2 regions of the Staphylococcus sp. Z5-21 genome follow, and region 2 is predicted to be linked to the other one. Evidence: a T-box and tRNA genes for the amino acid it is inferred to sense, from the RefSeq annotation. Region 2 holds a T-box; the other holds one or more tRNA genes.
What was found. A T-box is a leader RNA that pairs with one kind of tRNA and senses whether it is charged. The one in region 2 lies ahead of thrS (threonine--tRNA ligase), so its partner is inferred to be a tRNA-Thr.
Positions count from the first base shown of each region.

Region 1: it encodes a tRNA-Thr, which carries the amino acid that the T-box ahead of thrS (threonine--tRNA ligase) is inferred to sense. The anticodon was not compared.

Region 1 is NZ_CP096462.1:2,356,670-2,360,082, reverse strand. Features, by position in the region: gene lysS (lysine--tRNA ligase) at 1-991, shown strand, start outside; rRNA gene rrf (5S ribosomal RNA) at 1,480-1,594, shown strand; tRNA gene M1D64_RS11820 (tRNA-Val) at 1,619-1,694, shown strand; tRNA gene M1D64_RS11815 (tRNA-Thr) at 1,708-1,783, shown strand; tRNA gene M1D64_RS11810 (tRNA-Lys) at 1,790-1,862, shown strand; tRNA gene M1D64_RS11805 (tRNA-Gly) at 1,877-1,951, shown strand; tRNA gene M1D64_RS11800 (tRNA-Leu) at 1,960-2,048, shown strand; tRNA gene M1D64_RS11795 (tRNA-Arg) at 2,062-2,138, shown strand; tRNA gene M1D64_RS11790 (tRNA-Pro) at 2,166-2,239, shown strand; tRNA gene M1D64_RS11785 (tRNA-Ala) at 2,259-2,334, shown strand; rRNA gene M1D64_RS11780 (16S ribosomal RNA) at 2,485-3,413, shown strand, end outside.
Region 2 is NZ_CP096462.1:1,137,554-1,140,966, reverse strand. Features, by position in the region: gene thrS (threonine--tRNA ligase) at 1-1,789, opposite strand, end outside; T-box leader at 1,879-2,093, opposite strand; gene dnaI (primosomal protein DnaI) at 2,141-3,064, opposite strand; gene M1D64_RS05630 (replication initiation and membrane attachment family protein) at 3,061-3,413, opposite strand, start outside.

The sequences.
Region 1 (3,413 bases), 1.2 Mb from region 2:
AATTACTAACCAAGATAGTACACAAACATTCATTAAACGTAGTAAAATATTGCAAGAGATGCGTAACTATTTAAATCAACAAGGATTTTTAGAAGTAGAAACACCTATGATGCACCAAATCGCAGGTGGAGCAGCTGCACGTCCTTTCGTTACACATCATAATGCGTTAGACGCTACCTTATATATGAGAATTGCGATTGAATTACATTTGAAACGTTTAATTGTTGGTGGATTAGAAAAAGTTTATGAAATAGGTCGTGTATTTAGAAATGAAGGTGTGTCTACAAGACATAATCCGGAATTTACTATGATTGAATTATATGAAGCTTACGCTGATTATCATGATATTATGGATATTACAGAAAATATGATTAGACATATATCTGAAAAAGTATTAGGTACTGCGAAAGTAACGTATGGAGAAGAAACAATAGATTTAGAATCTAAATGGAAACGAATCCATATGGCCGATGCCGTTAAAGAAGAAACGGGTGTCGACTTCTTCAACATTCAAAGTGACGAAGATGCGAAAATAGCTGCTAAAGAACACGGCATAGAAATTACAGATAATATGAAATATGGTCATATATTAAATGAGTTCTTTGAACAAAAAGTTGAAGAAACACTCATTCAACCAACATTTATATATGGTCACCCAATTGAAATCTCTCCATTAGCTAAGAAAAATGCGGAAGATCCAAGATTTACAGATCGCTTTGAGTTGTTTATTGTTGGAAGAGAACACGGTAATGCATTTACTGAATTAAATGATCCAATCGATCAAAGAGCAAGATTTGAAGCGCAATTAGTAGAAAAAGAACAAGGCAACGATGAAGCGCATGAAATGGATGAAGACTTTATCGAGGCGTTAGAATATGGTATGCCTCCTACAGGTGGATTAGGAATCGGAATTGACAGATTGGTTATGTTACTTACAGATTCTGCCTCTATTAGAGACGTATTACTGTTCCCTTATATGAGACAAAAATAATAGCGATAAATATAATAGAACTGGATCAATCTTTATACATCATGTAATTGATGTGTGAAGATTGATCTTTTTTTATGCTATTTACAAGGCGTGTTTATCGCGAATATAATATAACTTAGAAGAAAATCAGTACATGAATTTAATTCTTTAAAGTAATAAGATACATTTAAGTAAGATTCTGCTATAAAAATATAAAAATAAACTGAAAAAAGGATGGAAAAGTCAGTTTCTATATGGTAAGATAGTTCAAGTCGAGTTAAAGAAACGAGATACGGCTTAACAAATGCAACAAAATAATTTAAGTAAATGTTTGAAAAGCTATTGACTTAAATGTTAAAACGTTGTAATATATAAAAGTCGTCAAAAACGAGTTATTACATAACAAATATTCAAGTGAAGATCTTGTAAAGAAAATTTAAAGATAGTGTAAAATTGACTATTGCAAATAATCGTTAAACAATGTATCATTAATTGAGTAAGTTATTTTGTCTGGTGGCAATAGCAAAGAGGTCACACCTGTTCCCATGCCGAACACAGAAGTTAAGCTCTTTAGCGCCGATGGTAGTCGGACTTACGTTCCGCAAGAGTAGGACGTTGCCAGGCTTAGTAATCGAATTGATTTTATGTGGAGGATTAGCTCAGCTGGGAGAGCATCTGCCTTACAAGCAGAGGGTCGGCGGTTCGAACCCGTCATCCTCCACCATTTCAAATGAATAGCCGGCCTAGCTCAACTGGTAGAGCAACTGACTTGTAATCAGTAGGTTGGGGGTTCAAGTCCTCTGGCCGGCACCATTTCATGAGCCATTAGCTCAGTTGGTAGAGCATCTGACTTTTAATCAGAGGGTCAGTGGTTCGAGCCCACTATGGCTCATCCAGTTTCATTTTGCAGAAGTAGTTCAGCGGTAGAATACGACCTTGCCAAGGTCGGGGTCGCGGGTTCGAATCCCGTCTTCTGCTCCATTATTTTTGCCGGGGTGGCGGAACTGGCAGACGCACAGGACTTAAAATCCTGCGATAAGTGATTATCGTACCGGTTCGATTCCGGTCCTCGGCACCATCATTTTAATATAGCGCCCGTAGCTCAACTGGATAGAGTACTTGACTACGAATCAAGAGGTTACAGGTTCGACCCCTGTCGGGCGCACCATTTTAAAATGCATGTTAATTATATATACGGGAAGTAGCTCAGCTTGGTAGAGCACTTGGTTTGGGACCAAGGGGTCGCAGGTTCGAATCCTGTCTTCCCGACTCTTTTTGAAAATAGTATGGGGGCTTAGCTCAGATGGGAGAGCGCCTGCTTTGCACGCAGGAGGTCAGCGGTTCGATCCCGCTAGTCTCCACCATATTGATTATTATTGAAGAAATGAACATTGAAAACTGAATTGCAATATGTCAACGTTAATTCCGAACGCAACATTAAATTGTTGGTTCAAAACAAGTGTTAGAGATAACACAAATTAGTATTTTATGAGCTAATCAAACATCATAATTCATTTATGGAGAGTTTGATCCTGGCTCAGGATGAACGCTGGCGGCGTGCCTAATACATGCAAGTCGAGCGAACAGATAAGGAGCTTGCTCCTTTGACGTTAGCGGCGGACGGGTGAGTAACACGTGGGTAACCTACCTATAAGACTGGGATAACTTCGGGAAACCGAAGCTAATACCGGATAACATTTGGAACCGCATGGTTCTAAAGTGAAAGATGGTTTTGCTATCACTTATAGATGGACCCGCGCCGTATTAGCTAGTTGGTAAGGTAACGGCTTACCAAGGCGACGATACGTAGCCGACCTGAGAGGGTGATCGGCCACACTGGAACTGAGACACGGTCCAGACTCCTACGGGAGGCAGCAGTAGGGAATCTTCCGCAATGGGCGAAAGCCTGACGGAGCAACGCCGCGTGAGTGATGAAGGGTTTCGGCTCGTAAAACTCTGTTATTAGGGAAGAACAAACGTGTAAGTAACTGTGCATGTCTTGACGGTACCTAATCAGAAAGCCACGGCTAACTACGTGCCAGCAGCCGCGGTAATACGTAGGTGGCAAGCGTTATCCGGAATTATTGGGCGTAAAGCGCGCGTAGGCGGTTTCTTAAGTCTGATGTGAAAGCCCACGGCTCAACCGTGGAGGGTCATTGGAAACTGGGAAACTTGAGTGCAGAAGAGGAAAGTGGAATTCCATGTGTAGCGGTGAAATGCGCAGAGATATGGAGGAACACCAGTGGCGAAGGCGACTTTCTGGTCTGTAACTGACGCTGATGTGCGAAAGCGTGGGGATCAAACAGGATTAGATACCCTGGTAGTCCACGCCGTAAACGATGAGTGCTAAGTGTTAGGGGGTTTCCGCCCCTTAGTGCTGCAGCTAACGCATTAAGCACTCCGCCTGGGGAGTACGACCGCAAGGTTGAAACTCAAAGGAATT
Region 2 (3,413 bases):
TTTTTTGCATTTGTGCTTCTCTAATTTTATAACCCATCTTTTCATTACGATCATCAATCTCTACACGTACACCTTGAGATTTTAGTTCATCTTGAATAAGTCTTGCATAATCATAATGTAAGTCAACATTAACTGGAATAATTTCTACTTGTTTTGGTGCTAACCAAGTTGGAAAGGCACCTTTAGTTTCTTCCGTTAAGAACGCTACGAAACGTTCCATAGTTGATACAACACCACGGTGAATAACTACTGGTCTATGCTGTTCGCCGTCATTACCTATATAAGTCAATTCAAATTTTTGTGGTAATAAGAAATCAAGTTGCGCTGTAGATAAAGTTTCTTCTTTACCCATCGCTGTTTGAACTTGTACATCTAGTTTAGGACCATAGAATGCCGCTTCACCGATGGCTTCTTCATAGTCTAATCCTAGTTCATCAACCGCTTCTTTTAACATGCTTTCAGCTTTAATCCACATATCATCGTCATCAAAGTATTTCTCTTTATCTTCTGGATCTCTATAACTTAAACGGAAGCTATAATTCTCAAAATTAAAGTCATTATAAACATCTATAATTAAATTAACTACGCGTTTAAACTCTTCTTTGATTTGATCTGGACGAACAAAAATATGCGCATCATTTAAAGTCATACCACGAACACGTTGCAATCCTGAAACCGCACCACTCGCTTCATAACGGTGCATTGTACCAAGTTCAGCAATTCTAATTGGTAGTTCACGATATGAATGAGGTTTATTAGCATAAATCATCATATGGTGTGGACAGTTCATCGGTCTTAATACCATTTCTTCATATTCATCTAATTTCATTGTCGGGAACATATCTTCTTGATAATGATCCCAGTGTCCAGATGTTTTATATAAATCAACGTTTGCCATTACTGGTGTATAAACGTGATCGTAACCCATACTCACTTCTTTATCTACGATATAACGTTCAATTTCACGACGGATTGTTGCACCATTAGGCAACCATAGTGGTAAACCTGCGCCTACTAACGGATTATTAGAAAAGAGTTCTAACTCTTTACCAATTTTACGATGGTCACGTTCTTTTCTTTCTTCAAGCATTTGCAAATGGGCTTTTAAATCTTTTTTATCAAAGAAAGCTGTACCATAGATACGTTGCAACATTTTATTATTGCTATCGCCACGCCAATAAGCACCCGCAGTTGATAACAATTTGAATTCTTTAATTTTTGAAGTTGATGGTACATGGACCCCACGACATAAATCAGTAAATTCTCCTTGTGTATACAATGTCACATTTTCATCTTCTGGAATCGCATCAATTAATTCTTGTTTATACGGATCATCTGAGAAAAAAGCTTTTGCTTCATTACGTGACACAACTTTGCGCTCAATTGGATAATTTTCGTTCACAATTTGTTTCATTGTTTTTTCAATTTTTTCAAAATCATCCGATGAGATACTTTCTTCCATATCAAAGTCATAGTAGAAACCACCTTCAATAACAGGTCCAACACCAAAATGAACCTCACCATACAAACGTTTTAATGCTTGCGCCATTAAATGTGCTGTAGAATGACGTAAAACTTCCAACGCTTCATCTGAACCAGGTGTCACGATTTCAATATCTCCATCACTTTCAATAGGTCTAGTTAAATCAATTAATTGTCCATTCAACTTACCTGCCACAGCTTTTTTTCTTAATCCTGGGCTGATGGATTGTGCGATATCTTCAGTTGTTGTTCCTTTGTCAAATTCCTTTGTATTACCGTCTGGAAATTTAATTTTAATTTGATCCATGTCACATTCCTCCTATTTTTTTCAAGCTCTTAAACCTTTACGAATCACCCTATGTTACTACTCAAAAACACAAAAAGACCTCATCCCAAAAAAGGGACGAGGTCTTCGTGGTACCACCCTAAATTAAAGTTATTCAACAAAAATATTGCATAATAACTTCACTCTACATAAGATAACGGTCTTGAGCCGGATGTTTATTACAACATCATTGACGAAGTAGTAATCAATAAATATACCTACCAATTCTCAACAAACATTGGTTCTCTGTGAGGTATCCATTTATTCATCTTGTCTCCGTATTATTTCGTAAGATTTAGATTTAATTATATTATACAACATTTATTTCAAATTTCAATCATTCCGGTAATTTTTTCCTTCTAGATAATACGGTATAGAAAGTGTTTTAATTCGCTCCATAATTCTGGCAGCTTTTGTCTTTTCAGTGCCGTCTCTCGTAACTGAAAGATGATATTCTAATTCTTCGAAACTTAAATTTGAACTGAAGAAAGTTGGCAGTTCTTGAACCATTCTATAATGTAAGAGCGGGCCAATGACTTCGTCTCTTGCCCATGGTGTAATTTCTTCAGCACCAATATCATCCAACATGAGTATATTCGCTTCTCTGACTCTTTGAAGTTTAGACTCAAAACTACCGTCTTTAAATCCGCCTTTTAACGAACGAATAAACTCTGGTAAATAAACAATGGTCGATGGTATTTTTTCAGTTTTCAATTGATTCGCTATAGCACCTAATATAAAAGATTTCCCCGTTCCAAATGGCCCGTGTAGATATAAACCTTTCACTTGCGATTCGTGATTTGTAATTTTGTCGCAGATTTGGTTTGCAGCCATAGCAACATCTAATCTATCTCTTCTGTCCATATAAATATCTTCCAACTTAGCATCTAGTGTGTCGCGTTGCATGTGATGGGATGTAATCAAATGTGCATTAAACTTTTCTTCATCATGCTTGATTTTGCAAGGACAAGGTAAATAGCGAATCTTTATATGATTATTTTCAATGTACAATTCAGGTATGTGTCCTTTAACAAAATTGGGACAATCTTTATAAGCATGACCATCATAATGCTTTTCTTGGTCTTTATATTCTTGCAAAATATTTAAATCTTCATCAATCATTGCATTGGTCAATTCGGACTTATGTTTCTCTAAAAATTGTTTGACGTCTGGATCATTGACGACATCTTTTTTGATTTTTTCGATGCGTTTTGATAAATCATTTGATTCACCCATAATATGGTTGAAAGATTTCATTTATTGTCCTCCTTCCATCTATTTTTTAATTGATTAAGAAATTGTTCTCTATCTTTTTTTAATTTCTCATCATCTTCATCTTTGGATGGTTCATTCGATTGCTTATTGTCGCGTTCTTCTAACCATTTTGGTGTCATTTCTCTGGAAGCTAATTGTTTCTGTTTATAATTACGTTTATTAGATTGGTTTTCTTTCTTAGGCTGATTTACTTTCACGGCGTATTGATATGCTTGTTCTGCTGTTTTAATGCCTTTTTTCTTCCAATTAGATGCAATCTCAAATATATAGGATTTAGGCAGCTTCATATCTTCTTTTAACATTACAAACTGCAATAGAATATTAATAACGC